Regions from separate parts of the Psychrobacillus sp. FSL K6-1415 genome, predicted to be linked through region 1. Evidence: riboswitches for the same ligand, from Rfam matches in the RefSeq annotation. Region 1 holds a riboswitch; each other region holds the start of a gene.

Region 1 (10,798 bases):
GTGCAGATAATATATTGAAAAACACGATATGATGAAGCATTTTTTTAAAGTTGCATATAATGTACTATTTTAACAATGAATAACGGAGGTGTTTACAATGATTCATACTGTTCAACAAGGGGAAACACTAAGTCAAATAGCTAGAGACTACCGAACCCCTATAACCGAAATCATTAACGCTAACCAATCCATAAATCCAAATGTACTTTATATTGGTCAATCCATTGTTATACCAGGTTACCCTGACCCAAATACGCTTCCATACCAAATTGAGGTTTCTATAAATAATCGCCTGCTACGATTACGAAAAGACGGTGTTATACAAAAAGAGTATCCTATAGCTGTAGGAAGAATATTATATAATACACCTGTTGGAGATTTTATCATTATAAACAAAGCGCCTAATCCTGGTGGACCATTCGGTACCATGTGGATGAGTTTATCTAAAGAACATTACGGGATTCACGGTACCAATGACCCTAGCTCCATAGGTAATGCAGTATCACGCGGCTGTATCCGCATGCACAATAAAGACGTTGAAGAATTAGCACGTATTATCCCGATCGGAACTCCGGTTTCAATACGACCATAATTAAAAATAGAGAAATAACCATTCAAATTCTGGAAGAATTAAAAAAAACCAGGCAAACATGCCCGGTCCTTTAAGGTCAAAACCTGGTTCTATCGTTTTCGAAGGGCTTAGCCGTCACCTTCCACTTCATTCAATTAGTGTGAAGTACTCCACTAAAGGATTTAGTCTAGCTTATCACTTTGATTTAGCGTTAAAGGAGAGGTTAATATAACCCAGTCCTACTTGTCGCGATTTATAATATAATCCAAGAAATGCTTTAAAAAAGCTGTATCTCGCGGTACATCATGTAATGATTCCATCGCAATACAATAATTTTCCCACATTTCTTTTTTTGCATCATTCACACCTAATATAGATACGAAAGTGGAGCTGTTATTTTCTGTATCCTTACCAGTCGATTTCCCAAGTAAAGCTGTATCACCTTCCACATCAAGAAGATCATCCTTAATCTGAAACGCAATACCTGCATGACGGGCAAATTTTTTCAATGCGTCTATTTCTAATTTACTAGTGTTTGCAAGAATTGCTGGCATTAGAATAGATGCCTCAAATCCTAGCCCAGTTTTGTAAAAGCACATTCTATTTAGTTGTTCTAAAGACAATTGTTGGCCTTTTGAATCTAAGTCCATTGCCTGCCCCCTACACATATCCGCAGTTACTTGTGCGGAATATTGAATAAGTCGCAGCACAGCTTTTGAATCGAACTGGTCCAAAGTGGTTTGCTCTAAGATTGCCTTCTGGGTCAGGAAAAGGCCAGTTAACTCGGCAATAGAAATAGTATAAACCTCATGAAGTGTTGGACGACCTCTGCGAAGCGCAGCATTATCTTGGGACGGAAGATCGTCAAAAATCAGAGAAGCTGTATGCATATATTCTAAAGATTTTAAGAGTGGTTCAAGTATTGAGCTATTTAAGCCATATGCGTTGACTCCCATAAACCACGTAACTATTGGTCTTAATCGCTTTCCTTCTCCTTGTAAGCTGTAGTTTGCAGCATCTATTATAGAATCAGCCATCTCATTAGTTTTCGGGATATCTAGTACACTATTAAGCTGACTACGTATAGCTTTAGCAGTTTCTATAAAGTCTTCCTGCCCTTGTCTGTCACTTTTCAAGCTTGTAATCATATGATCACGCAGCAGCTTGTCGAAGAAATCTACATCATCCGCTTTTCGTACCATCTCTTGAATTAGTTTATTGAATTTAGGACTCCCCGAGGCAAAAAGGTCCATTACCTCTTTGTATTTTTCCGTACCTGCTCGCTCCTTGAATCGTTTTAACCCGTTTATAGCCCGATCTAAAATAACTTCACGCGTCATTTTATCTGAATGATAAACTTGATGAATCAAATTAGAGATTACTGTCCAGTACATTTCAAATGGATTTATTAGGTCTGGCCGTGTATCGTGATACTTCAAGTAGTAAGTATAAGGAGTTACCGCACCATCCTTCAGGTCATCAAACATATCTGCAAAATCGTCTGCCAGTTGATTGTAAATGCCATAAAAAAATGTTCGGCTGTCAAATCCCTCATCTTCAGGAGCTCCAATTACGGAACGAACAATCAATCGAGAAGAAGCAGATTTTAGAATAACTGGTATATACAGCTCTTCGTTTGTATATTTTGCATTAGTTAAATCCTTTTCTCGATCCACTTCTTGAGAATTAAAAAACACATAAGATTGCTCAAAAAAACTATTTCTTGTCTCTGGTCGTTGATGCGCCTTAATATATTCAAAAGCTTCTCGAAGTTCTGTGTGAATATATCGGATTAACTCTGCATTATTTCCAACCCAATCACCTAGTTCTGGCACTACTCCTGTAGTAAGTGTGCTACGTATCAGATAAGCGTATTGTTTTTCTTCTTCGTCCGATAAAATTTCTGCATCTAGGAGATCGTCAATAAACGGATAGGTAAGCCCGTAGGAATAACCGAGCCTAATTGCTTTATCAAGCCTCTGTTTCCTGTCTTCTACAGTAACTTCTTCGTCCATCTCTTCATTCTCTTGCATAATTACTCCAGCAATGATTTTAATAAGTTTTCGCTGTGCATGCTCTGCATTCATTCCTGTTGGAATATTTGTGGATACATTTTTTAGTTTGTTGATCAACCATATGAAAGTCGATTCTACTCCTTCCTTCTGTGCAAGGCGATACAAAGCAGTCATACTGAATAGCTCCCCATCATTCTTACGGTCTGCCGTCGTAGATGTAAGCTGAGTTTTTAAACTATCCACTATACTGCGGATTCGATTTTCAGTGTCTGGAGAGTTCAATGCTTTACCTAAATCTCGCATAAAAATATAGTAAATGCTTCGATTCAAATAACTATCTAATTTCCCTGTATAATTGAGCCACTTTATATAATTGTGATACTCGCTAGTATTAGTTTTTCCTTTCCCTCTTGAAAACAAGGAAAATATGGGATGACGGATATGTTTATGTTTCCACAAATGTATATCTTCCGTTAGAACTTTCACATATGTCTTTTTTTGGGCCTGCGCATAAAGTGATTGGAAATAATGATTGGCCTTCTCCTCTGCTTGCTGGTAGCACTCATCGGCATTGATAATTATTTTCTCTTTCATATCATTACTCACCTTCACTTCTCTTTTATACGTTTTTCATACTAAATATTATTCTTATTATAACATTCAACCTATTTATAACTTGTTTTAAACATCTGAATTTACTACTCTTTCTATTTCTATGAGTGAAATCATTGCTTCATAATAAAAAAAATAAAAAAAACCAGGCAAAATGATTCCCGGTCCTCTTTCCTAGATATGCCGTTGATTTCCGCTCCGAACTGCGCTCCAATCAACCATGTACAAAAACTGATAATTGGAAGCAGGAACAACTAAATAAACGTGAATTATATGATAAAATTTCCAGCAGAAATTAACGCTAGTAATAAGGGAAATCTTCTCGAGCATTACTCATTACTTTGATTGTAGTGCAAGGTCGCGACTCCTGCGGGATGAGGGAGTCAGATGAACCATCACAACGTATCCCAATGGGCGATGAACTTCCCCCGCGAAGGCCCACAGGATGTGGGGCACGAAGGCGTTGCCATACGAGGTGGCACTCTTAACCTTTGTACCATACCTGAAACGGAAGTCAGCGAGATTAATTATTCATGAAAATGCCTTGAACCCAGTGTTCACAGGTAAATTTTATATAATATCTTTTAAAAAAAGAGAACGAAAATCGTTCCCTTAGAGCTACTCATATATATTTTTTTACGAAAGAACTTTATTAATTACTTTTACCTTCTGCTTCCCATCTAGCTATTTCCGCACGAACTATCGGTGCCACTTCTTTACCTAGTAATTCTATTGCTTTCATCACGTCTTCATGAGGCATTGAACCAACTGGTACATGAAGCATAAAACGTGTGATACCAACGTTTTTACGGAGAAATATAATCTTATCAGCTACGGTCTTCACATCTCCTACGTATAAGGCACCTTCCAAGCTACGTGCAGCATCAAAGGTTGAACGCGTATACGGACCCCATCCGCGTTCTCTGCCTAAAACGTTCATCGCTTGCTGTGTCGGCGGAAAAAATTTATCTACTGCCATTTCGGTACTTTCGGCAACAAAACCGTGCGAGTGGGATGCAACTGTCAGCTTGGACACATCATGACCTGCTTCACTAGCAGCTTTCTTATATAGCCTCACTAGTGGTTCAAACTGTAATGGACTTCCTCCGATAATCGCCAGCACTAGTGGCAATCCAAGGAAACCAGCTCGTGCAACAGATTGTGGAGTTCCACCACTTGCAATCCAAACCGGTAGAGGGTTTTGAACGGGACGCGGATATACCCCGCGATTCTGAATAGCAGCTCGATGCTTACCATCCCATGTAACCATTTCAGACTCCCGTATTTTTAATAGCAAATCTAACTTTTCTTCATACAGTTCATCATAGTCTTTTAAGTCATAGCCAAAAAGGGGGAAAGATTCGATAAAGGAACCACGTCCAGCCATGATTTCAGCACGACCATTAGAAATAGCGTCTAATGTAGAAAATTCCTCAAACACTCGCACTGGGTCATCAGAAGAAAGTACTGTTACAGCACTTGTGAGTCTTATTTGCTTCGTCCGTGAAGCAGCTGCAGCTAGAAGAACAGCTGGGGCAGAAGCCGCATAATCCTTTCGGTGATGTTCCCCTACACCAAATACATCTAACCCAACTTGATCCGCTAATATAATTTCTTCAACAACCTCACGTATACGCTCAGCATGGTTAATTACTTTGCCTGTTTTTACATCTGGTGTTGTTTCTACAAACGTTGTTATTCCAATTTCCATTTAATTTGCCCCCTAAATTTCTGCGGTTTCATGTTTTTTATAATTAGTCTGTCGGCATTAATGATACCTTATCATTCTATTTATATTCAATTTTCCGGTTTTATTAGAGGTAGCTATTTTTGGTTTAAATTACCACTCCGCAAGTATAAGTAATTCGAGAGCAAGTAAATCCAGATTAAAAGCAAGTAAGTAAGGGCACTCCGCAAGTACCTGCTTCTTGAAAGCAAGTATTTAGCAGACGAGCGCAAGTAAATAGATTAGAATCCTTAGAGTTGAAAAGTCATCATGAATTGTCTCTTTTTTTCACTTCGCTCATTAAGTAATCAACGAACAAGTCATCCCTTACCAAAGCTGCCTCATAGTTTCTTTTTAGGAATCGCTCTCCTTCTTCAAAACTAGTAAAGGTTTGTCCTATTTCGGCTTTATTTTTTTCAAGTATCCAATCCTGATTATTTTTAGAATACAAAATGAACGTATCATTTTTTCTATTCATATAAAATGAACCAAATGATGATTGTTTCAAATTATATTGATTTCTTTTTGCATCTTCTAGTATCGGTAGCAGATGGAATGTGTCCAAAACAAATAACTTATAAGCTTCTTCTGTTAAGGTACATCCAGATGCTTTTTGATGTCCTCCGCCGCCGAACTGACCAGCAACTTCAGATACATCAATATGATCATATATAGTACGAAGGGAAATTCTTTTCCCCCCCATAATTACTATCGCTATATAGTCGAGATGTGGATATTCTTTTCCTAGTTCATTGCCTAGCTCTGAATGGTAAGTTTCTGCATACACAATTCCTGCCAAATGTTCCCCTATGGTTGCTTGGACAATCTCTCTTTTCTTTCGACGAATATAACGGTCAATCTTGTCTGCTTCCATTTTCAATATTTTCTTTTCAAATTCATCAAAATCAAAATGATCATTTGTACGAAGTCTCTCTAATATTTTTTCTTCGAATTCTTCCATCGATATTAAATAGAATAGTGAGTTAAGCGAGTGAGCTTGGTGGTTTTCATTCTTCTCCCATTCCCATGTATCATACTGTCTAACTAATTCTACAAATTCTGTGAGTGCTGCAGTTGGTTCCAACAATTTGTTTGTTACAAGATATTCATATAACAATGAAGTAGCTGAAGTTAATTTGCCTTCATGATCTTCTACTAGAATATATCCCCACTCATAATCATTAAAGTGTAAGGCAGATTTGTGATGATCAATTAGTTGGACCTTCCCTTTTGCATTATAAAAATCATTAAGCCTTTTTTCATTGTCTTCATTTGGAGTCAAATCAGTTACAAATAAAAATGTATCTGGCTCATCATTTTCTAAAAAGTATTCAATCTCTCGATTAAGGGAGGAAATCGAATTATAACGCACCTTCACTTGCTCACCAAAAGCAAGCTTTGCTAAAATGCCACATCCGACACCATCTAAATCATTATGAGACAATAATTTATACATCCTTTTCACCTCTTGAATAGTATGGTTTTAACGTATGAAACTTATTAATTATACTGACCTTAAATAGCTTTATATTTATTTTACAGGTAAACTGTTGCATTAGTATTAAAAAACATGTATTATTTTAATAATTAAATATTCTCTTATTTCAAATACATTTGAAGTAAGGATAGAGGCGCGAAGACCATCAGTACACATTTAGAGGATAATGAGATCCTTTGACATTTGTGGAAAGGGGAATTTGCCGAAGTTGAAAGAATCTCATTTTTCTTGAAGCTGGTTCTGCTGTTGAATAAACACTGAATTGTCATATAGGAGACTATATGGAGGGCTATCTTACGCACGGAAATATTACTTTATTTCTATTGCAACAACGAGCCCTCGTTGTTGCTTTTTTGCGTCTACATAACTTGACTAAACAACCGTCAAGTTATACCTCCGGCGGATGTCATAGATATTGAATTTCACTAGTGTAATTCATTATCTGTACGTAATTACGTCGAGGCATAATTGATACCGCCCTTCTCCCTGAATTTTTAATAATAAAACTAGAGGATGTGGAGAAGTTATGAATTTTGGACAAATATTAACGGCTATGGTGACTCCTTTTGATCATAATGAGGAAATCGATTTTCCAGCTACACGGAACTTAATAAATTATTTAATAGCCAATGGAACAGATGGTTTAGTCATATCTGGTACGACCGGAGAATCTCCGACATTAACAGAGGTAGAAAAAGTTAAACTGTTTAAATTTACAGTAGAAGTTGTGAATGGTAGAGTTCCGGTAATTGCTGGCACCGGCTCTTATAACACAAAAGCATCCATCGATTTAACAAGACAAGCAGCTGATGCAGGTGTCGATGGTATTATGCTTGTTGTTCCCTATTATAGTAAACCATCACAAGAAGGATTGTACCAACACTTCCAAGCAATTGCTGCAGTTACATCATTACCGATTATGTTATATAATATTCCCGGTCGGAGTGCTGTCAATATGTCAGTAGAAACCGTTGTAAGACTTTCCGATATTCCCAACATCGTAGCTATTAAAGAAGCTGGCGGGAATTTAGATACAATGACTGAAATTATTCAAAATACACCTGAAAATTTTTCACTATATAGCGGTGATGACGGGTTAACAATCCCAGTACTATCGATTGGTGGAGCAGGAGTTATTTCAGTAGCATCACATGTTATTGGGAACGAAATGCAAACAATGATTGAAAAGTTTAATAGTGGCGATGTAAAAGAAGCTGCTAAGGATCATCGCAGTCTTTTACCTATCATGAAAGCACTATTTGCAGCACCAAATCCAACTCCTGTAAAATCGGCATTAAATTTAAAAGGAATTCCTGTAGGTGGTGTTCGCTTACCTATGATTCCTTTGAATAAAGAAGAGCTGAATTCTTTACAAGAAGTATTATCCACATTGCAACAAACCGTGAAAATATAGCATTTTCAATTGTCTATAGATAAAGAGGAAGAGCGAACTCAATTATGAATTCGCCCTTCTTTATTAATTTCTATATTTTACCGCTAAACCTTTAAGGAATTTGCGCGCAAAATTATCCCCGCATTCCTTATAATTACGATGCCCTGGTTTTCTTAAAATAGCACCTAGTTCACCTTTAGATACAATAATCCCACCATCATCTAATACTTCCAGCATATCTTCCGTTGTTAACTGTAAAGCTACTTTTAGTTTCTTTAAGAGTATATTATTCACATGATCCTTCTGCTGCTCTGCAGGCTCTGGATTATTAGTAGGTTGTGTTTGTTTTGGATCCTGTTTACCTCTTTTAAGTGTGATTAAACCATTCAAAAATGATTCCAACATCTTGTTGTTACACTTCATATGATTTTCATCTTCCACTACTTCTTCATCATCATTAACTTCTTTTGATTTAGTAAGAATTTTAAGTACATCTTCTTTTGTAAGTTCAATGCCACCTAGCTTAAAAATCTCTACCATGTCTTTGTTTTTAATATCTAGGGCATATCTTAATCTGATTAATATATCATTATTTTCCATTTATTAACCTCCTATAAAACTCTCAATATAACCAATATCTTCTCCATTTTACACGATTTCAATTCCACTATGTTACTGCCTTACAAATTTAACTTTTAAATTATTTTCATAAGAAGTAAATATGCCTGGTTTAACACAATTCAGAATTGCATTAGAACCAGGCACTTTTTATTCTGCTGTTTTAGTTGTTTTAAATTTAGAAACTGCATCAGCAAGATTCATAGCAATTGTCGCCAAGTGTTGGGAACTTGCTACTACTTCTTCCATTGAACCAACGGATTCCTCAGCAGACGCAGCTGTTTCTTCTACACCTGCAGCAGATTCCTCTGAAACTGAAGCAATTTCTTGAACAGATGCATTAATCTGTTGGCTATTTGCGCTAACTTGTGCTAAATTCTTTGAAATCTGCTCAACTTTTTCTGTCATTGCATGAATACCACTTGTAATTTCTTTAAATTTTTCACCAGTACGTTGAATCTGTTCTGTTCCATCTGTTACTTCTTTATAACCGTTTTCTAAAGTGGTAACTACTGATTGAGATTCATTTTGTATGGTTGCGACAATATCGGTAATTTCTCCAACTGAATGGGATACTTGCTCCGCAAGCTTTCTCACCTCATCCGCTACAACTGCAAATCCTTTTCCATGCTCGCCTGCTCTTGCTGCTTCAATTGCTGCATTCAAAGCCAGTAAGTTTGTTTGATCGGCGATAGATTGAATAACCTCAACTAGAGTTGATATTTCATTCGTCTTGTCGTCTAATCCTTTTACTCGGTCCACAGAGACTTTGACAATTCCATCGATATCTTTCATTTTATTAACGGATAGTTCCATTAACTGCTGTCCATCCTCGGCACCTAGTGTCACAAGGTGAGAATCTTCAACAATACCTTTGCTCGACTCGTCTGAACTTTGAATAGCTTGTGCAAAACCATCCATCATTTCAGAAATATCCGATGCACTGGACGCCTGTGTCTCGGCCCCATTTGCAAGCTCATGCATTGTGGTTGCGATTTGCTCACTACCAACTTTAACTTGTTCTGCTGATTGAGATAATTGCTCAGATTGACTTGATAATGTATTGGAAGCCAAATGTATTTCAGAAATAACATTTTGTAAATCTTGTTGCATCTCATTTGTGGCATTGACCAATATTCCAATTTCATCTTTTCGCTTCGTAATTAATGGTGACTTAGTTAAATCACCAGATGCAATTTCCACCAGTCTTTCTGCTACTTTACGTGTTGGATTTCCAATTTTGTTGCCCATAACAACACCAATAACAATGGCTACTATCAATGCAACAAATGTAATAACAAATACGATGAATCGATTTGTTTCAAATGCTGACTTGTTGATATTATTCAGTTCCTCCGCAAGGGAGATATTTCTATCTTTTAATACTAGTAAACTATCTCTAGAAACCGCAAATGCTTCCTCACCCGCTCTTAGACCAACAAGGGCATCATTATAGTTACCAGCATTAACTAATCCGATATTCGATTGTACTATAGTTGTAAATGCATTCCAATCTGTTTCAAATTTCGTAATGGCTTTTTCTCCATTCTCATCAAGTACAAGCCCCCGGTACTGTTCGATGAGTAACGACACTTCTTCCATATTCGATTTTGCTGTTTGCGTCTTTTCAGGATTTTCATTTAACACAGCAGACAGCATTTGTACCCTCGTATTTTCTGTTAAACTTGCCATTTCTACAACAACCGTTAAAGGTATAACACGATTATGATACATTTCTTTCGAGTGTTGGTTAGTAGCACCAAGTGCTAACAATGACACACCTGCCACTACAAAAATGAATACAGTAATTATCAAATAAGTACTAATCAGCTTTCCTTTTAATTTCAACATAGAACCCCCCTGTTCTTAATTACTCAAACTCTCTTTTCTTATAAGACCCTTTATAAATTTACGATTATCAACACATTCTCACAATAAGAAAACTGACTCTCTATAACCTTATACTAGTTTATCGGATTATTTTAAAGGCTGTGAAGTGATCAAAAATCTATTTTTTTCAGCAATAAAAAAGTATAGAAAAGGTGCTTGGTTCACTAATAGAACCAAGCACCTTTTCTATACACGTAAAATTACTGTTGCTCCGCATGTCTTTTGAAATTGTCTAATATCGCCTGCCATCCTTCTTGCTGCATTTCAATCGGATTAGCTGCTTCAGCTTCAAATACTTCTACCACTTTCGTGTCGTTTTCTTCGGCGATAAAAGTGATTTGAACTTTTCTTCCATCCTCTAATTTATAAGAAATGAACTCGTGGTTACGTACTTCATCATAAATGCCTCCAAAATCAAAACCAAAGCTTCCATCTTTCGCTTCCATTCTAGAAACAAATTTCCCACCGGCTCTTA
Region 2 (10,798 bases), 440 kb from region 1:
CTGTAGAGAAAGGATTTTAAAAATGATTATATTCGAACGAGAAAAGAGCTATATTATGGTTGCTCAAAATGATCATGCAAAAGTTTCAAAAGATATTGCCCAAAATTGTAAAGAGGAGTACTTTTTTTCTCCAAATCGAAAAAAAGATGTGTTACTTGCAGTTGGAGAACATGACAGAGGTTGGATTGAGCCAGATACTTCTCCGATTTGGAATGATAAAAAGGAAATGCCTTACTCTTTTATTGATTATCCTACCGATCTCAAAATTTCTTTTTATAAAAAAGGACTGGATGAGGTGGAGGAAATGAGTAATTACGCTGGCCTGTTATGCAGTTTACATTATTCCTCCTTCATTCAGGATGCTGGTGAATCAGTAGTGAAAGAATTTTGGGAAGAAGAAAAGCAAAGACAGAATCGACTTTCAGATGAATTGGGTATAATAGAAGACGAAGATATGAAGGAAACGATGATGTATCATTTAGATTTATTGAAGTTTTCGGATTTCATTTCCCTTTATATTTGTTTGCATGAACCAGGAGACAACAAGAACAAACATTCCTTCTTCCAAAACGGCTTTCCACAGCTATTTCTTTTTGCCACAGATAAACCCATCATTGCTCATTGGGAAAGTAAAGAAGCTGTGTCGCTTTCGTTTTCCCCTCTAAATGGTGAAACAGAAGTGGAGCTGCCTTATAAGGAAGTAATGAAAGAGCAAATAGAAAAAGATGGTATCCTACAGGCATATAAAGATACCCTTTTTTCTACAAGAAAAGTGATGTTTAAATGAGATGAATAACACAAAAAAACCAGTCATTTGACTGGTTTAACAAAAAAAATTAAATCATGACAACAAATTGAGAAGCAAAAGATTGTTCTTTTTCAATTTGGATTGCTTGAATTTTAGCCACTTCTTTTTTTCTAGTCGTTGCACAATCAGCTAAATTGAGCTGATCAATTGTATTTTTATCAATTAAATTTGCTAGAAAATCGGCATCCTTTAATGCACTATTTAATCCAAAAGCTCCTGTTGGTGTCATTGTATGAACTGCATCACCGATTAATGCGAGGCCTTTTTTACCCCAATTTTCACTAGTGCTACTATACACATCTAATACAACGAAATCCTTCCAGGATTGGATATTTTCACGAACGGTTTGTTCAAGTTCTGGAAACGCAAGTATCAGTTGTTCGATAAATGGCGTAAAGGGCTGTTTTCTTAGAGAAACAAAGGAGCCTTCTTCAATATTCCAACCGATCTGAATGTATCCATTTACTTGTGTAAATAATGATATTTGTTTATCTTCAATCAGCGCCATTTTAATAGTCGGTTCCCAATTTTTTGGTGCAGGAATTCTTGCCCAAAGCAAATCGAAGCCATGTTTACGGATAGTTACATCTAGATCTGCTTGTTTTCGAACGGTCGAATTACGACCATCTGCACCAATAACAAGTTCACTTTCAATGATTATTATTTCTTCATTGCGTGAAGCTTTGACGCCGGTGTATGTTCCTTCTTCATCTTGTAGTAGTTTATCTACTTTCGTGCTCAGCATTAAATGGAAGGTTGGGTATTGCTCCGCTGCTGTTATTAGTACTTGTAACAAATGTGCTTGTGGTACATGAATGCCGAGATGTCCTATAGCTGAATCTGCTAAAATTGTTTTATATAACTCACCATTCTGCCAATACTCAAGTTTCTCCATTCTCAAAAGCCCTAGCTTCTCGACTTCGTCAAATAAATTATATTTTTTTAAAATCGCTTCGCCTTCTTCATTTAAATGCTCTCCACGAAACGTCTTACCAATTTGATTTGTTCGCTCTATTAATACAACGGAAACATTCTTTCTAGCCAACAAATAAGCAAGAAGTGCTCCCCCTGGACCTGCACCTACGATACATACATCAACTTTCACGATATTAATTCCTCTCTTTGTTTCTAATTAAATAAGCAAAATGGGTCATTCATATTATCATATGTATATTTTAGCGAAACAAAAGCTTATAATCCATCTTTTCAAGGCTAAATACAATGTTCGTCAGTGAATATCCGACTAAAATAAGAAAATAAGGGTATTTATATATCTGAAGTAAACTGAATGGTATGATATTATTGAATAAATAGCGAGGTGATGAAATGATTCAAATCGGCCTAACTGGTTGGGGAGATCATCCGGACTTGTACGTGTCATCTGGTAAGGAAAGATTACAAGATTATAGTTCACACTTTCCCATTGTGGAATTGGATGCGGCATTTTACGCAATTCAACCAATAAAAAATAGCTTAAAGTGGATTAAAGAAACACCTGATAATTTTCAATTTGTGGTGAAGTGTTATCAGGGAATAACTGGTCATTTGCGTGGAGATTTTCCTTTTAGTTCGCTCGAGGAAATGTTTGAATTGTATCGACAGTCGATTTTGCCATTTAAAGAAGCAGGGAAATTATCGATGATACTTGCTCAATTTCCACCTTGGTTCCAATGCAATAAGGAAAGCGTACAATATATACGGAAAGTTAGAGAAGAGTTAAAGGATTTCGATGTGGTTGTTGAGTTTCGACATCAATCCTGGTATGCTCCTGAATACAAAGCTTCCACACTCCAGTTTTTGAGGGAGAATCATCTTCATCATAGTGTTTGCGATGAACCACAGGCTGGTGAGGGGAGTATACCTTTAGTTCCTATTGCAACAACAAACAAGGTACTCGTAAGACTGCATGGCAGAAATACATATGGATGGGTGAATCCAGGCAATAACGTTAAGTGGAGAGAAGTAAGGTACTTATATGATTATAATAATGAAGAACTTTCTTCTATTAAAAATGTTTGTGAGGATTTAGAGAAACAAGCAACTGAGGTTATTGTCTTATTTAATAATAACTCTGGTGGCCATGCGGCAAGCAATGCAAAAACATTCCAGCACATGCTAGGAATAGATTTTGAAGGGCTTGCTCCAAAACAATTAGATTTATTTGAAGGAGATTTTTAAATGGAATGGCTTATACTTGCAGTTAGTGGTCTTTTCTCAGGAATTGTCGGTGCTTTGGTTGGTCTTGGTGGAGGGGTTATTCTAGTACCTGCTACACTGTTTTTTGGAGCGACTCTTGGCTTGATACCAAATATTACACCTCAGAGTGTTGTGGGCTTATCTGTTATTATGATGATATTCACAGGATTGTCCTCTACACTATCTTATATGAAGAACAAAACGGTCGACTTTAGAAGTGGGTTTATTTTCTTTATTGGTAGTATTCCTGGGACAATATTAGGGGCGTTTGTGAATAAGGGCTTGGATTTACCTTCTTTTAACTTATATTTTGGTATTTTACTTGTTATCTTATCCACTTTGTTATTAGTTCGAGATCGTTTAAAGCCAGTTCGATGGTTTGTGGAAAATGGGAAAAAGAAAACCTTTAATGATGGAAATAATTCATATGTTTACGGATATCCAATTTGGTTTGCATTATTATTAACTTTTGGCGTTGGATTTGCATCAGGTCTATTTGGTATAGGCGGAGGTTCTATTATCGTACCAGCAATGATTTTATTATTCCTATTCCCCCCACATGTAGCAGTTGGTACATCTATGTTTATGGTATTCTTATCAGCAATGGTAAACTCTGTTACGCATATATCATTAGGCAATGTACCTTGGTTGTATACTATTCCAGTAATTCCTGCTGCATATATTGGAGCAAAAATAGGAGCAAAGCTAAACAAAAAGCTGAATTCTGATACACTTGTTTTGGCTTTACGTATTGTACTTCTATTATTAGGTATACGTTCTATTTTAGATGGACTACTTTAACTTTATTCATCTCTATAAGTAGTGAGATGTATGCAAAGTATATACAAGTGACAGTGATGGTTCACAAACTAATGGTCTTTGGCGGATGTAACTATTTTTAAAGAAATTATCGAGCGAGCTCAATAAAAATCTGGACGCAAATATGCCAATTCTTATTTGATTAAGGTGGGTGAAGAATGAGAGAGACGATTTATATATACCATACAAATGACTTACATAGTCATCTAGAAAATTGGCCAATTATTCATCAATTTCTCAATGATAGACGGAAAAACCATAGTTCAGAAGCTTCCTATTTAACGTTAGATATTGGGGATCATTTGGATCGGTCTAATATATTTACAGAAGGTACTCTTGGTAAGGGAAATGTACAACTGTTAAATGACGCTCAATATGATTATGTAACGATTGGGAACAACGAGGGAATCACCTTAAGTCATAATGACTTGGAAGCGTTATACATAGATGCTAATTTTGAAGTGATCGTATCCAATTTTACTGATTTGGAAGGGAATATTCCTACATGGGTATTACCATATAAAATACATGTGACACCAACAGGCATTAAAATAGGAATTGTTGCGGCAACTGCAGATTATGGCATTTATTATGAAAAGTTAGGTTGGCATGTTCAAGATCCGATTCCACGTCTGAAAGAGGTATGTACTATACTTCGTCCACAAGTGGATGTACTTATTTGTATGTCTCACTTAGGCATGTCACAGGATGAAATAATTTCTTTGGAAATTCCACAAGTAGACTTAGTTTTGGGGTCACATACACATCACGCCTTTGAAGAAGGTAAGGTAATAGGGAATTCGTTGCAAGCAGCGACAGGTAAATTTGGTATGAATGTTGGACTTGTAACGTTGGAGTTTGATCATGTGAAAAGGGTTATCCAATCTAAGAAAGCGGTATTAATTCGAACAGAAACACTGCCAGTTCCCTCTAACGCAAATGATACGCAGTTAGCTTGGGAAAATGAAGGAATAGCTGAAATGTCTAGTATTGCTTTCTACAATCCTTCCAGATTAAAGAAGGAATGGTTTATGGAATCCGATTTATCTCATTTTTTTGGAAAAGCATTACTTTCCTTTACTAATGCAAACTGTGCAATGTTTCCGGCGGGTATCTTCTTAAAGGATCTTCATCAAGGGTCAATTACTGCAAGTGACTTACACCAATGTTTGCCTCACCCGATTAATCCGTGTGTTATTACATTAACTGGAGCAGAGCTACTCGAGGTTATTCGTACGGGAAAAAATGAAAAATGGCCAAAGCTTGAAGTAAAGGGGCTAGGGTTCAGAGGCAACTATCTTGGAGCAATCCTATATGAACAGCTTCAAGAGCTGGAAGATGGAACAGTGTTAGTCAATGAAATACCTCTTGAAATCGAGAAAATCTATACATTGGCAACTTTAGATATGTTTACTTTCGGTTACTTTTTTCCTTCATTAAAGTTTGCTCCAAAACAATACTTTATGCCGGAGATGATTCGTGATATCGTGAAATGGTATGGACAGCAAGAAAAAAATGAATATAAGTCATGAAAGTCCTCCTCCTTACATATGTAGTAATTAGGAGGATTGTTTTTGTTCTATAGAAAGAAAAAAAAACGATTTGCTTTCTTTACTAATCAGCGTAAAATAGCTATTTTTTTAACTGCTTTCTTGTTATCAGTTGGAGGTCTCATCTATTATATTAATGAGCAGTTGACTACTACCTATCTACAATATGCAGAAGTTCAAACGAATAAAATAGCATCTATGGTAATCAATAAAGCGATTAACTCAAGAATTTCCAATACGCTCGATGTAAATGACATAATCGAAGAGGTTCCTTCAGATAGTACCACAATGGTAACTACACGATTTAATACAGAAATAATTAATCGTGTATTGGCTGATACAAATCAATTAGTTCAGGCCCATTTGGAGCAGGCTGAGCAGGGGGACTTTTCAAGCCTACCTTACTTAGATGACATCGAGTACGATAAACAAACGATGGAGGATCAAGGTGGAGTCGTATTTTTCGTGCCAATGGGGCAAGCGACGAATATTCCCCTTATCGGTAATTTAGGCCCGAAAATTCCAATACGCTTTCACGTCATCGGTAATGTACAATCGAATGTAGTACCTTCGATTACAAAATTTGGTATTAATAATGCGTATGTAGAAGTCAATATTCACATTAAAGTAAATGTACAAATAATCGTTCCTCTAGCAAGTAAAATGAGTACAGTTGAACAGAGTATACCTGTTGCAATGGGGATTGTACAAGGCCAGGTTCCTTATATATACACAGGTGGCGATGGTGATGCAGCTCCATCAATAGAAGTTCCATTACCATTACCAGAAAAATAAAAAACCTTAAAATTATAGTATTTACTGATATACTAGTGGAAATGAATAAGAATAGGTAGAGGCCGCATGACTTAAGAGTAGTTTACAGGAGAATGACAACTGTGATTGTAAACGGAAGGAAGTTATGCCGAAATTAGATGCTGATCGTCGAGACAAATCTAGTTGGGGTTATTTTGAACAAAAATAACACTGTCATTTATACACCAGTATAAATGGAGAGCTACAGAGTATAAAATTTATGCTTAAAATTTTAACTAAAAGCCAACCTATATATACATTAGGTTGGCTTTTTATATTTAGGAGGATTTGTTTTGGAAAATACGATATTTTCGATTTTACCGCCATTACTAGCGATTGTAATGGTGCTTGTTACGAAGAGAGTTTTGCTATCATTAGGGGCCGGAATCGTTTCGGCAGCTTTATTAGTAGAAAGTTTTTCGCCAATTGACTCATTAAATATTCTTTGGGATTCCTTTATCACATCGTTTTGGGAAAATGGATTAAATGTGTACAATATCTTTATATTATCTTTCATATTGATGCTAGGCGTAATTACCGCCATTGTCAGCTTATCTGGTGGAAGTACTGCCTTTGCAGCATGGGCTGTTAAACGTATTAAAACAAATCGTGGATCTAAGCTATTAACAGTCTTCTTAGGAATTATTATTTTTGTAGATGATTATTTTAATGCACTTGCTGTTGGACAGATTGCACGTCCAATTACAGATTCTCATCGAGTATCACGTGCAAAGTTAGCTTATTTTATAGACTCTACATCAGCACCAGTTTGTGTAGTTTCTCCAGTTTCTAGCTGGGGAGCATTTCTAATAAGTCAGTTAGGTGTTATTTTCGCTACTTATGCAGTAACAGACTATACACCACTTCAGGCATTTCTGATAATGGCCCCGATGAATTTCTATGTTATTGCTGCTCTTGCAATGGTATTTTTTATAGCATGGACAGACAATGATTTAGGTGAGATGAAAAAACATGAAAAACGTGCAAAAGAAACAGGAGTGCTTTTTGATCCAAATAAATCTAATCCAGGTGATTTACAAGGTAATTTCCCGGAAAATAATTATGGAAAAGTGAATGATTTAATTTTACCGATTGTATCATTAATAGCTGTTACACTAGCTTCAATGTTTTGGACAGGGTACCAGGCTTCAGGAAAAGTGATGAACTTATTTGTTATTTTTGAGAACACAGATGTACCACTTTCATTATTTATAGGTGGAATTGTATCGAGTATATTAGCAATACTATTATACACTCGTCAATTCAAACAAAATCCAGAAGCGAATGTTGGATTGCTAGGGAAAGCAGTTATTTCTGGTATTAATTCAATGTTACCGGCTATTTGTATTTTAATATTTGCTTGGGCACTTTCATTTTTAATCAATGCACTGGGAACTGGTGAGTTTTTGGCTAAAATCGTTACAGAAAATAATATTCCAGTAGGGATAATCCCATTCTTACTATTTGTTTTAACAGCATTTATGGCTTTCGCAACTGGTTCCTCATGGGGGTCGTTTGGGATTTTACTGCCAATAGGTGCAAGCATCATTATGGTAGTAGAGCCAGAATTACTACTACCTGTTTTAGCAGCAGTTTTAGCAGGTGCAGTTTTTGGAGACCATTGTTCACCTATTTCTGATACAACCATTATGTCTGCAACTGGTGCAGGCGTTAACGTAATTGACCATGTAATGACCCAGTTACCTTATGCGATTGTTAGTGCAGTCATTGCTGCAATTGGATATTTAGTACTAGGTCTTACTGGTTCCGTTATCTTTGGATTTATAACGGTAGTCATCATCCTTATCTTATTTTTCTCTATATGGAGTCTCAAAAGTAAAAGAGTAGTTTAGCTAATCTTAAAATTGGAAGTCTCTGTTATTTGTATGGTTGTTTGCAATTAAATAATATGTTACATTGACAACAGTGTAGTTAGTTTATTTAGAATGGGGTCGAGATGAAATGACATCGTGTAAACCAACGAAAACAGAGTACCAAAGAAAACCAGAGTGGCTAAAAATCAAGTTAAATACGAATGATGAATACAAAGGTCTTAAAAAGTTAATGCGTGAAAATAATCTAAATACAGTATGTGAGGAAGCAAAATGTCCAAATATACATGAGTGTTGGGGTTCACGTAGAACTGCTACATTTATGATTTTAGGAGCTATTTGTACACGTGCATGCCGTTTTTGTGCAGTGAAAACCGGACTACCTAATGAGTTGGATTTGGCAGAACCAGAAAGAGTTGCTGATTCGGTTGTTATTATGAATCTAAAACATGTTGTTGTTACAGCAGTTGCTCGAGATGATTTAAAAGATGGTGGATCTGAGGTTTTTGCTGAAACTATCCGTGCGATTCGACGAAAAAATCCTTTCACTTCAATTGAAGTTTTACCTTCTGATATGGGTGGGATTGAGCAGAATATCCGTAATATTATGGATGCAAAACCAGATATTCTTAACCATAATATTGAAACGGTTCGTAGACTTACTCCTAGAGTTCGTGCAAGAGCAAAATACGATCGTTCCCTTGAATTACTGCGTCGAGCAAAAGAAATGCAACCAAGTATTCCGACAAAATCATCGTTAATGCTAGGTTTAGGGGAAACACATGAAGAGATAATAGAAGTGATGGATGACCTTCGTGCTAACAACGTAGATATAATGACGATAGGTCAATACTTACAACCTAGCAAAAAGCATTTACCAGTTCTTAAATACTATACCCCAGCCGAATTTGGAGAATTGCGCAAAATTGCCATGAGCAAAGGATTCTCACATTGTGAAGCTGGTCCACTTGTTAGAAGTAGTTATCACGCAGATGAACAGGTTAACGCTGCGGCTAAGCAAAGACAATTGCAAGGTGAGGAACTTCTAGCTACTCCAAATAGCTAATGGATGGTGATTAAATGATAGTTGCAGAAGGCTTTACTTATGAGATTATAGAAGATTTTCGTGAGGCATTTAAAGAAGAAGCCTTTTTAGATCGTTATAGTGAAATATTAACTAAATACGATTATATTATGGGCGATTGGGGTTATGGTCAGCTTCGTCTTAAAGGTTTTTTTGAGGATCGTAGTCACAAAGCTACATTTGATACGAAAATAGGGACGATGAAAGATTATTTATATGAATACTGTAATTTTGGCTGTGCCTATTTTGTCGTGAAGAAAATAGGAGTAGCACCAAAAGTAGTTTCTGTAGAAGCAATAAAAGAAGTAAACGAAAACCTTGAGCAAGATCAATTATGATCTGCTTAAGGTTTTTTTGTTGTTGGAAGATGTATGGGCGCTTATCTCACATTTATGGGTTATAGCACGAGGCTTAAGGGCCAATATAGTAAGTTTATGGGCTATCAGCAAGTCCGAAGTGTAAGGAAACACAACTAGCCTCCTCATATTAACTTAATAACTCGCGTAAATAATCTCTTAATTCCAGCGCTTCTTCTTCTGATCTATTAAATACATGCTCCAGATAGCCTGGTTCGTCCACATCATCGGGACCGATTATAGCTGCCCGTCCATATTGTATATCCATCACAAGTACTTTTCCAAAAAAACGAGAGCTTTGGGAAATAGCTAAATCATATCTTTGGGATTCCCCTGTAAAACCTACAAATCGTGTTTTGGTATCCTCTACATCATCGTACAAATAAAATCGTTCCACTAGTGACACTCCTTCCTACCATAGAATTATGGTACTATAGAATAGGAGTATATATCAACTGAGCAACTATTAGGAGGCTTTTCAATGTATTTTGTAGATAGAAAAAAAATTGCTTTAACATTGGCACATATGAACCAGTTGTTAAACATTATAGAGACAAAAAAAGATTGGCAAGCAGATGAAGTATCCAAATTAGCGTTCGAGCGAATTGGTCAAAATATTATTGAATCTGTTATCGATGTAGGGAATTCGATGATCGACGGATTTATTATGCGTGATCCAGGTGGGTACGATGATATTATCGATATTTTAACAGATGAAAAAGTTATCACCGTTGAAATGGACGGCCCTTTAAAAGAAGTTATAAATTTTAGAAAAGTACTTGTTCGTCAATTTTATGCGGTAGATCACAAGCAATTAGAAGGAATTCTCGTAAAGAATTTACAATACTTAAAGGAATTTCCTAAAGCTGTAGAAACATATCTAATAGACGAATTAGGACCAGTTTCAGCTTTTTTACCTGAGGATTCTAATGTTAAATTATAAAGCATATTTTATTGATTTAGATGGAACTGTCTATAGAGGTAAAACGCCAATTCATGAAGCTGTGGAATTTATACATTATTTACAAAGCAATGAGATCCAGCCTTTTTTTGTTACAAATAACTCTTCTATGACGCAAAAGCAGCTGCAAGAAAAACTAGCTATTATGGATATTCATGTAGATACTGAACATATTATTTCATCTTCTATTGCTGCAGCAAATTATATTAGCGAGTATATACCGCACAAAGAAGTTTTTATGATTGGTGAACTTGGATTAGAAGATGCTCTTAAATCGAGAGGTATTTCGATTACTAAAGGTATGGCAGATGTTGTCGTTCTTGGAATTGATCGTGACATTAATTATGAAAAGCTGGCTACTGCCTGTCTTTCAGTTAGA
Region 3 (10,798 bases), 800 kb from region 1:
ACAAGTCACCAATTGGAATTTTAGAGATAATAGGGACAGATCAAGCCATAAGTTCTATTCTGTTTGTAGAAAGAGAAGAAATGGAAAATAAGGTGCAGGAGGAGACTCCTCAAGTCCTAAAGGATTGTCTAGTTCAAATAGATGAGTACTTTAAAGGGGAGCTTCATGAATTTACCTTTCCTTATGTAATGAATGGGACAATATTCCAAAAATCTGTATGGAATGCTCTAAAAAGTATCTCCTATGCCAAAACTGGGTCTTATAAAGATATTGCGATCTCAATAGGAAATGAAAAAGCTATACGTGCGGTAGGAAGTGCAAATGGTAGGAACAAGTTAACTATAGTAGTACCTTGTCATCGAATAATTGGGACAAATGGAAAGTTAACAGGCTATGCCGGAGGACTTTGGAGAAAAGAATGGTTACTTCAGCATGAGCAGAAGGTTAAAAATAAGAGGTTTTAAAAGAAAACTGGGAATAAGTAAAAGCACATCGAAATCGATGTGCTTTTCAGATGACTACTCTTTTCTCACAATAAAGCTTAAATGCCGTCCGGCTTGTTTATCCTCTCGATAAGAGAAACCATCTGGGCTTTTAAATGTGCAGGTAGGATCTATTGTAATTTGTTCAGAGGGGATTCCAGCAAGTTCGCATTGCTTTTTCACGGTCAACTGATTGTCAATATGATATTTATTAGTAGATTCCTTATAATACATAAAGTCATTGGCATAGCCCAAGTTGTCAAATTTTATATAGACATCTTCATCGACTTCGAATTTCTCTTGGCTTAGTGCAGCTCCTATTTGCACGTGGAAGTCACTTGGATTACAATTTTCCACCTCTTTTAAGTGTTTCAACAACTTGGGGGTGACTTCTTTAATAGTTCCTTGCCAACCCGAATGAATGACACCAATTATACCATTCATCTTATTGTAAAAGATAACTGGAACACAATCCGCAGTAAAGCTAGATAGAACAATATTTGGTTCAAAAGTATACAAGGCATCAGTATCGGCTATAGCTGTATCTTTAGTAATGGCCCCATGCCCTTTGTCTGTCAATCCTACTCGATGAAAATGAACACTATGAGTTTGATTGGCACAAACGAAATTATCGATCTTACTAGATAAAGAAGTGGCTAATTTTTTTCGGTTTTCTAGAACGTGCTCTGGATTTATACATACATGTAGAGCCATATTGCCTTGTTCTAATTCATCTCTATCCTTCATTGTCATCCCTGCAATTATCTTTCCATTGTTTACATACATTTTTATCTTCATATTATCACCTAATTTCACTATATATTAGTATGTTTTGAAAGTATAGAAAATACAACGTTCCTTATGTGCCCATCGTTTATAGTTGACCTTAAAATGTTATACTCATACTATTAAATACATCCATACGGGAGAGTTTTATGTTTTTAAAGCGACATCAATTAGCCTCCAACAAATGGAGTGCTCTGATTATAACAATTTTAATCACTGTAATTGCTAGTGAGTTTAAAGTTATTCCTTTTAATGGAGAGGATTTCCGTTTTGGTTTAGGGAGTGCTGCTTTTTTCTTTCTTCTGTTAATATTTCAACCAGCTTCGATTATCTTCACTGGTTTTTTAACAGGAGTTGCTGTTGTGGTAGTACGAATCGGAGAAGATATGTTATTTACTAGTAACCCTTTTTGGTGGGTTCTCGAAAATCATTTGCCAGCATTTTTGTTTTATTTTCTATTTGCAGTTGGTTTAAGTGTTATACCGATAGATAGATTTAAAACTGCACCTCTTTTACTTGGTGCGATTGCTACAGTACTCGAGTTTACGGCGAATAGTATGGAGTATTTTGTTCGTTATTTATTATTAAATCATGTGAGTTTTGAGTTTCGAGAATGGGTATTACTCGCGTTAGTAGCCATTTTTCGAAGCTATTTTGTAGTGGGCTTATATAGTTCAATTACAATAATGGAACATAACAAGCGTATGCGGGAGATGCTGAAGGTTGGCTCAAATCTATACGCAGAAACACTCTATTTACAGAAATCGATGAATCATATTGAACAAATTACTGCATCTAGCTATGATTTATATCGTCAGCTAAAAAAACATGAATATCATTCTTTAAGTGTCCAAGCACTTCATATTGCACAGGAAATCCATGAGGTGAAAAAGGATTCACAACGTATTTTGGCGGGAATGGAGAAAATTACAAAGACAAAAAGGGGAGAGTATTACTTTCTCTCAGAGGTACTCGAACTTGTTATTCATGCCAATGAAAAATATAGTGAATTGCTAAAAAAGCAAGTTGCCATTCATTCTGCTATTTCAATTGATTTTGAAACAGAGAAGCAAGTTCCATTATTGGCATTATTGAATAATGTGGTTGCGAATGCAGTGGAAGCAATTTTAATTAACGGAGAAATTAATATAAATGTGTATGAGGAGTCTCAAAATATATGGTTTGTTATTCGAGATACTGGCGAAGGTATCTCACAGGAAGATCAAGCAATTGTATTTGAACCAGGCTATACGACTAAGTTTAATGATCAGGGAGTAGCTGCAACAGGTATTGGGCTATCCCACACTCAAGAAATTGTACATATATTGGAAGGGAATATACTAATTGAATCTCTTGAAAATGGTGTTGTTTTCAATATTAATATTCCAACAAAAAACTTAAGAAGGTGAGGGAGGAACACTGCGATATTATATTGTAGATGATGATGCAGCTAGCAGATTGATGCTTAAAAAAATTATAACAGAGGGAGAGTTGGGGTTAGTTATTGGCGAAGCGGAAAATGGGGGGGAATGTATATCACCCATTCTCACAACAGAACCAGATGTTGTTCTCATCGATTTTCTAATGCCCAAATTAGATGGACTTGAAACGATTGAACAATTGAAAAACACGGGATTTAAAGGGCAATTCATAATGATTTCTCAAGTCGTCAATAAAGAGATGGTAGGAGAAGCATATATAAAAGGTATTGAATTTTTTATTCATAAGCCCATTAATCGTGTTGAGGTTCAGAGTATATTAACGAAAATAACAGAACAATTTCAATTGAAGGATTCTTTATTGGCAATAAAAGATTCCTTAGCAAATATCGTTCCATTAAAACCAGTGCTAAAAAAGCAAAGTGTTAGAGAGATGGTTAGCTCAAAGCTAAGTGGCATGGGGATAGTGGGTGAAATAGGAAGTAATGATCTAATCTCAATAGTGGAAATACTTATTCAGCAAAATAATCCTTTAAATACATTTCCATCCTTAAAAGATATATATGAATCGCTTGCCATGAAACTGGACGCGGAGGATATTAAAAAAGAAATGAAGGCGATTGAACAGCGACTACGAAGAACGATATTATTAGCTATGCAACATTTAGCTACACTTGGGGCAATTGACTATACCACTCCAGAATTTGAACATTACGCACCACGATATTTCGATTTTCAAGAAATTCGAAAGTTATCAATAGAAATAGTTGAGGATAAGTTAAACTCTTCTAAAGTAAAGGTAAATATTAAAAAATTTCTTCAAGCACTCTATTTAGAAGTACTTGAAAATTATAAATAGACTTATGATTAAGTTGCTTCCGTAAATATTTAAGTGATTGCAGCAGGAGTATTGCCTCCAACTACTTTCTTCTCAGTATTATTCGGATTAGGCATCGCAGCAATCGGTGATAAAGTAAAGCCTGTTCAAGCTTTCTTCAAGTACCACCGATGGAGTGTTCTGGGTCACAAACATTATTATGAAATTTGCGCTATTTGGGGTAAAGGAAGTTCAACATAATAACTGTAAACAATAAAACCGGCTATCTATTTGGATGGCCGGTTTTTAAATCTCTGCTTAGCTTGAGTGGATAGTTCCAACGAATTGACCTCTTGAGCTTGTCGAGCAGCTAATTTTAAATATATGAATTCCCTATTGATGTAGGTCTAGGAAGTTCGTTTTCACTTATTTGCTTTGTGTTTATTGTAAAGCTCAAAGACAGGACAACAATACTTGATAGAGTTAACAATATTATCTTTTTTTTCATTTTATAAATCCTCCCAATTATTAATAAACTTTTGTTTGAAAATAAACTGATTTGCTTTTTGATAATATAAACTTGCTGCTTTAAATTTATTATGTTTAAAAAAGTAGTCTGCTAGTAAAATGGAATACTTTTGGACATGTCGTTCATCCTGTTCCTTTTCGAAATAACTTATAGCTTCCTTTAATACAATTTCTAGTTCATCATTAAAATTGTGGTAATTTATATAAATTTGTAAGTGAAAATAATAAGAACTATTTTCTTCGCTAGAGGTTTTTTCTTCTACTATTTTATTTAAGCCTTTCTTACACCATTTGAGGACCTGTTCATGATCAGACTGTTTGGAGTACTCTTTTATAATAGATAGAATTGTTAGTAAATAACCTTCAGCGTTACAATCCTCTTCTTTAATTTTTAAACTAAGCTTATAAAATTCAATTGCTTTTTCATGGCTCCCCTGAATTGCATGCAATGAACCTAGATTTTGATAAATCACCTCCTCATAATTAATCAGTTTATAATCTTTTGCCAGTTTCATCGCTAAATTATAGTTCTTTTCTGCTTCTTGAAATTTTCTCATTTCTTTATGTGCAATTCCTATAACGATGTAATTATCAATTGCTCTTTCAAATAAAAGATTGTCTTTATAAAAAAGTAATGATTTTGAAGCGTAATTTATTGCATTAAAAAATTCATTGCATTTAGAGTAAGTTAAGCTTAGTACATTATAAAAATCAGCTATTTCCCATTCTTCATTTTTACCATTATTTATAAATCTTAAAGACATCTCTAATCGACTTAATGCTTCTTGATAATTTCCATCCAAATAACTATAAAGTCCTAAGTTTAGATTAATGATAAACTTTTGTTTCTCGTCCATACCATCTCTTATTTTTGCAATTACGTTATAGGTGGATTGCAGGCTATCCTCCTTATCATCAAGTATTAATAGGAGACGAAATAGATAAAGGTGATAACTATAATAATTATTTAGTTGTAAAAAATATTGATTTTTATTAGTGTATTTTTGCAAGGATTCTCTTATAAATTTTTTGTCCCTTTTTAATACTCCCATTTTGTACAGTTCAGATAACGATGCAATAACTTTATTTTCCTTTTCACTGGATACTTGATCTATTTCTATATTTAGTTTTTTAAGTAAAAACGTTATTACTTCGTCACTTGGAATAGTTAAATTATTTTCTATTTTGCTTAAGTAGGATGTAGAGCAGATTCCCTTGGCCAATGTGGTTTGTTTCATACTTTGGTTTAATCTTTCCGATTTTATTATATGACCTATACTACTCATTTTCTTCACCCCTTATGAATTAGTAATGTACTAATTCTTGAAAAAAACAAAATATCCTTTTTCAATCGTTCGACTTGAAACGACTGATACTTGGTTGAAAAGCATAATAAGTAGTAGAAAGTTGTAGAATATAGGATTTTTACTTATCCAATTTTTATTAAAATATAGTAAAATTTCATTAAATTAAGAAATTAGTATTAGATATGTATTAATAATCTAAGATAGTAGAGCGTGTTTCCCAACTTATAGTTATTCTAAAAATACTAAATATTTAGTATAATATGATAAATATCAATTAATTTAAATCCAAGGTGATTTTGGAATAGACTGATGGATGATTTTCCTCTTTTCGGACAAGTCAGCTCATTAGAATACAATTCGAAGGGGTTTACTCAACAGGTATATCAACGCTTAAGGAATGGTAAAAATTAAAGAAAGGGGGATAACGCATGATTGGCGAGGGAAACATTGTACAACTAATTGGAAACTTTGGATTTCCCATTGTAGTCACTATTTACTTATTGCATCGATTTGAAAATAAAATAGACGCTCTAGAAAATACCATTCACAATATAGCAAATGTTGTTAACAATAGCATAGAAAAAAGAAAGTAACATGTAACATGGATGAAACTGATATCCTGTTGATTATATAAATTGCTAGAGAAAAAACTCTTTTTAAGAATGGAAGTTAAGCTTATTTTCACTCTGAACCTACGATTTTCTTTAACGAGAATGACAGAAGTGAAAAGTAATCCATACCGAGTGGCTAACTCAAAAAATGGATTACTTTTTTCATGTAAATCATAATATAATTTTTTAGTTTATTTTCCACAATTACTTCTACATTCAAAAAATTGGTTATCCCCCTATTGACGATTTAACTTACCGAATAGATTACGTAAGCCCACAATCCAAAATTAATTTTTCTTATGCAGTAGAAATCTTGTCTTGTTTCAAGAAGGATAGTACCGATAAGTTTATCCATAGGAATTAATTGAATCCAAAACTAGATAGTCCTATCCGAACGCCAGATAAGTAAATAACAACTATGGAAATGTTTATCGATTTGAATCTTTTTAGAAGAATCATTAGCAGTATCTTTACTCTAAAATTGGTATATCTGATCATGTAGCTATTAATCTCAACGTATAAATAGTTTTTTCGAGAGTCAGTTGACAGATAAGTATGTCTAATGTAGACTATGAAACATAATTGAATACGACCTCACTTAGTATAGTGAGGTAGAGGCGCGATATTTAACAGTCCATAGTGGAGTTTGAGAAGCTATAATTCTATGGAGAAGGAAATGTCGCCGAAGTTAGTAATATTTCTCGGTATTACTTGCTGGGTCTGCAGTTAATAATTGCAGGACTGTCCATTATAAACATCCCGGTTTATAATGGTGTGCTATCTCATTTGGGAAAAGTAGAGGATTTGGGCAACTATACATATTGCGACCTGAGTTCATCTCAGGTCTTTTTTTGTACAAGTTGTCTTTTTTTATAGGAACAAACATACACTGATAAAAAGGGAGTAATTAAAATGAAAAAGAGATTAGTATTTATAACGATATTCGCAAGCTTGTTATTATTATTAGCAGCATGTGGAACAGATGCTACTGAAACTTCAGGGTCTTCATCTGATAATAGTAAAGAAGCAGCAGTAGATACATTTACAGTTGGTTTAGAAGCTGGTTATGCACCTTTTAACTGGACACAACTAGATGACTCTAATGGTGGAGTGAAGATTGATGGTAATGCGGAATATGCTGGTGGATATGATGTGGAAATTGCTAAACGAATTGCTGACGGATTAGGAAAAGAACTAGTTATCGTCAAAACAGAGTGGGACGGTCTTGTACCATCATTGCAATCAGACAAAATTGATGCAATCATAGCGGGAATGTCACCTACAAAAGAGCGTAAAGAAACAATCGACTTCTCGGAAAACTACTACACCTCCAACTTTGTTATGGTAGTAAAAAAAGGCGGTGCTTTTGAAGGGGCTACTTCGATTCAAGATTTTAGTGGTGCTAAAATTACAGGTCAATTAAATACATCACATTATGGTGTTATCGATCAAATTAAAGATGTGCAAAAACAACCAGCGTCAGATAATTTCGCGGCAATGCGTGTGGCATTAGAGTCTGGAGTTATTGATGGATATGTATCTGAAAGACCAGAAGGAATTAGCGCATCTTCTGCAAACGAGAACTTTGCAATGGTGGAGTTCACAGAAGGATTTAAAGCAAAGGAAGAAGATACAGCAGTCGCTGTAGGTTTGAAAAAAGGTAGTGACTTAACAGATAAAATTAATGAAATTTTAGCGGAAATAACGGAAGAAGAACGTCAAGAAATTATGGATAAGGCGATTAATAATCAACCAGCTGCAGAATAAAAATGATGTGATACCGGCTGCATCTTTTTGCAGTCGGTTTTTATGTGGAAGGAGGGAAATGTATGAGCATTGAATATATTATTTCGATGATTACAAGTAACTGGCCGATGTTCCTTCGTGGAGCAGGAATGACACTACTAATCTCCATAATTGGTACGATTTTTGGAGCAGTTATTGGTTTGCTGGCAGGAGTTATTCGTACAATTCCTACGCCTGAGAGAAAACTAAAACGTATTGTATTAAAAATAGTTAATCTGATTCTTTCTGTTTATATTGAGTTTTTCAGAGGAACACCAATGATTGTACAAGCAATGGTAATATTCTATGGCTCTGCACTAGCTTTTGGAATAGATATGGACCGTACAATGGCTGCAATATTTATCGTTTCGATTAACACGGGTGCTTATATGGCAGAAATTGTACGTGGTGGTGTCATTTCGATTGATAAGGGACAATTCGAGGCAGCACAAGCAATTGGTATGAATCACTTCCAAACAATGTGGAGTGTTGTTTTACCTCAAGTCATCCGAAATATACTGCCAGCAACAGGCAACCAATTTATCATTAATATTAAAGATACATCGGTATTAAATGTGATCGGTGTTACGGAACTATATTTTCAAGCAAAAACAGTTGCAGGAATAAGCTTTAAGTATTTTGAACCGTTCTTTATAGCATGTATTTTATATTTCGTCATGACTTTTACAGTAACATTAATATTACGTTATATAGAAAGAAAACTAGATGGACCAGAAAACTATAGCATGATTGGACAACCACCACCGCAACTTATGTTAACAAAAAGTAATACTAATATAGATTAAACGAAGGAGGAGAAATCTATGCAAAATGTCATCGAAGTTCAACATTTAAGTAAATCCTTCGGAAATCATGAGGTTTTAAAAGATATAGATTTTTCAGTGAACAAAGGAGAGGTTGTTTGCATCATTGGTTCCTCTGGATCGGGAAAGTCTACTTTACTTCGTTGTATAAATTTGTTAGAAAAGCCTAGTGGAGGGCAAATCATCTATCATGGAGAGAATATTTTAGATGAAAAACACGATATCCATGCTTACAGAAAAAAGTTAGGAATGGTTTTCCAACAATTTAACTTATTCAACAACCATAACGTGCTGAGCAACTGTATGGTTGGACAAGTAAAAGTGTTAAAACGCTCTAAAGAAGATGCCGAAAAAATTGCTTTAAAATACTTAAAAGTAGTTGGAATGGATCATTATGTAAACGCTAAACCTAAGCAATTATCGGGTGGTCAAAAGCAACGTGTTGCGATAGCGAGAGCGCTATCGATGGAACCAGATGTTATGTTATTTGATGAGCCAACTTCCGCACTTGATCCAGAAATGGTTGGAGAGGTGCTTAAGGTGATGAAAGAGTTAGCGGGCACAGGACTTACTATGTTAATAGTTACACATGAAATGGAGTTTGCTAAAGAAGTTGCTGATCGAGTTGTTTTTATGGATAAAGGAGTAATTGCTGAGGAAGGAACGCCTGAACAAATCTTTAACAATCCAAAGGAAGATCGAACAAAGGCTTTCTTAAAACGAACATTAAGCTAACAACAGCATGGGGGAATCGATAGGTGAACCTTTTCAATCTGATTAAAAAAGATCAGGAATACTGGCTTGTGGATCAACTAAAAGTATCTTATGTTCCAAACATTGATTACTTAATTGCATTTGATAAAATATTAGCAGAGTGGAAAGAAGAAAAAGTAGCATATTTATCACTATTAATAGATGAAGAGAATGAGGACTGGATCTTCAAGCGTCGGTTTAAAAAAGTGTCTTCTATTGTAGAATACACAAAGACATTGGAAGGACCATTTATAAGTTCTGGTAGCTTTCAAGTACAATCTCTTTCCGATAGTCATATGACTGATTTGGCTTTTGCTACATTGTACGATTCATGTAGGAGTGGTTCAGCTAACAAAAATAATATATTTACTATCAATCAAATAATGGAATCACTTGAAAGTGAAATAGGTGTTAAGTGGCGAGACCATTGCTTTATCTTTTCTCAAAATGCAATGAACTACGGTATTAGTATTCCACATATTGAACAAGGGACTACTGATGAGGGAAGAATGTTTTACTTTGGGGTTGTACCAGAACAACGATGCAAAGGATACGGAACGATATTTCATGCTATTTCATTAGAACTCTTGAAAAATTTTGGTGCGAAGGTATATGTGGGAAGCACAGATACAAATAACAAGCCCATGAGACGTATTTTTGAGGCTAATGGATGTATATTACGAGATATAAAAGGAATTTACCGAATAGACATAAAAAAGTGGAATTCATAAAATGAGTCCACTTTTTTTGTTTTAGAAAGAAATAGCCGCAGAAGCAGTAATTGACTACCTTATCGTTATTCATTTATTCCTAGGGTAAGTAGGTATTTTTATTGTTCTACTACTTCATCTTGGTAAACTGGAACCCATCCCTCTGTTGTTACAAAAATGCGAACAGCAACAACTTTACGATCCTCAGATAATGTGAAGTAGTGTGTAATATTCTCGGGCACAGATATCAAATCACCAGGTGAAAGATGAACTTCAAAGTAGCGTTCATCCTTGCCTTGTATGATGAAGATACCGTGACCACTTACAATATAACGAACTTCATCGTCGGTATGAAGGTGCTTTCGTTCGAAATTTTTTAACAGTTCGTCTAGGTTAGGGTTTGAGTCAGATAGAGAAATAATATCGGCGGACTGGTACCCGCGACGAGTTGAGATGTCGTCTATTTCACTTTTGAAAGCTTTTAGAATCTCTTGCTTTTCATCGTCGTCTAAGTTAAATTTTTCACGAAGGTTTTCTGGTAACTTGTCTATATCCCAATGTTCATAAATTACTTCCTGACTTTCTAAAAATGCTTCTACCTCGTTTTGTGCTTCAATTGTTTCACTTGTTTCTTGGATTTTAATAATAGCCATCAAGAATCTTCCTTTCTATTTTAAGTGTATTTGGTGTAATGCTAATTGATACTGAAATAAAAACTCACAAGCTTCTAGTAATTTTTTTGCCTCAAACCCATCT

What was found. A riboswitch is a leader RNA that binds a small molecule or an ion and turns the genes downstream of it on or off. The one in region 1 is predicted to bind lysine.
Region 2: it holds a riboswitch for lysine, as region 1 does, so the genes downstream of both, MKY60_RS14060 (Na+/H+ antiporter NhaC family protein) here and dapA (4-hydroxy-tetrahydrodipicolinate synthase) in region 1, are expected to answer to the same signal.
Region 3: it holds a riboswitch for lysine, as region 1 does, so the genes downstream of both, MKY60_RS20630 (transporter substrate-binding domain-containing protein) here and dapA (4-hydroxy-tetrahydrodipicolinate synthase) in region 1, are expected to answer to the same signal.

The regions. Positions count from the first base shown of each region.
Region 1 is NZ_JBBOOQ010000001.1:3,380,843-3,391,640, forward strand. Features, by position in the region: gene MKY60_RS16455 (L,D-transpeptidase family protein) at 98-592, shown strand; gene MKY60_RS16460 (polyprenyl synthetase family protein) at 811-3,180, opposite strand; gene MKY60_RS16465 (LLM class flavin-dependent oxidoreductase) at 3,851-4,909, opposite strand; gene MKY60_RS16470 (DHH family phosphoesterase) at 5,193-6,380, opposite strand; lysine riboswitch at 6,543-6,722, shown strand; gene dapA (4-hydroxy-tetrahydrodipicolinate synthase) at 6,949-7,836, shown strand; gene MKY60_RS16480 (YehS family protein) at 7,900-8,415, opposite strand; gene MKY60_RS16485 (methyl-accepting chemotaxis protein) at 8,584-10,284, opposite strand; gene MKY60_RS16490 (SRPBCC family protein) at 10,524-10,798, opposite strand, start outside.
Region 2 is NZ_JBBOOQ010000001.1:2,939,541-2,950,338, reverse strand. Features, by position in the region: gene MKY60_RS14090 (DUF3891 family protein) at 23-787, shown strand; gene MKY60_RS14085 (FAD-dependent monooxygenase) at 837-1,916, opposite strand; gene MKY60_RS14080 (DUF72 domain-containing protein) at 2,135-2,986, shown strand; gene MKY60_RS14075 (sulfite exporter TauE/SafE family protein) at 2,987-3,805, shown strand; gene MKY60_RS14070 (bifunctional metallophosphatase/5'-nucleotidase) at 3,982-5,355, shown strand; gene yunB (sporulation protein YunB) at 5,398-6,168, shown strand; lysine riboswitch at 6,217-6,399, shown strand; gene MKY60_RS14060 (Na+/H+ antiporter NhaC family protein) at 6,480-8,039, shown strand; gene lipA (lipoyl synthase) at 8,149-9,084, shown strand; gene MKY60_RS14050 (YutD family protein) at 9,099-9,440, shown strand; gene MKY60_RS14045 (DUF3055 domain-containing protein) at 9,589-9,855, opposite strand; gene MKY60_RS14040 (DUF86 domain-containing protein) at 9,940-10,401, shown strand; gene MKY60_RS14035 (TIGR01457 family HAD-type hydrolase) at 10,388-10,798, shown strand, end outside.
Region 3 is NZ_JBBOOQ010000001.1:4,176,568-4,187,365, reverse strand. Features, by position in the region: gene MKY60_RS20665 (methylated-DNA--[protein]-cysteine S-methyltransferase) at 1-464, shown strand, start outside; gene pgeF (peptidoglycan editing factor PgeF) at 519-1,280, opposite strand; gene MKY60_RS20655 (ATP-binding protein) at 1,418-2,677, shown strand; gene MKY60_RS20650 (response regulator) at 2,688-3,566, shown strand; partial or broken gene MKY60_RS20645 (cation:dicarboxylate symporter family transporter) at 3,603-3,768, shown strand; gene MKY60_RS20640 (helix-turn-helix domain-containing protein) at 4,034-5,338, opposite strand; gene MKY60_RS20635 (YvrJ family protein) at 5,788-5,952, shown strand; lysine riboswitch at 6,575-6,758, shown strand; gene MKY60_RS20630 (transporter substrate-binding domain-containing protein) at 6,883-7,737, shown strand; gene MKY60_RS20625 (amino acid ABC transporter permease) at 7,800-8,561, shown strand; gene MKY60_RS20620 (amino acid ABC transporter ATP-binding protein) at 8,580-9,314, shown strand; gene MKY60_RS20615 (hypothetical protein) at 9,338-10,063, shown strand; gene MKY60_RS20610 (1,2-dihydroxy-3-keto-5-methylthiopentene dioxygenase) at 10,162-10,695, opposite strand; gene MKY60_RS20605 (methylthioribulose 1-phosphate dehydratase) at 10,711-10,798, opposite strand, start outside.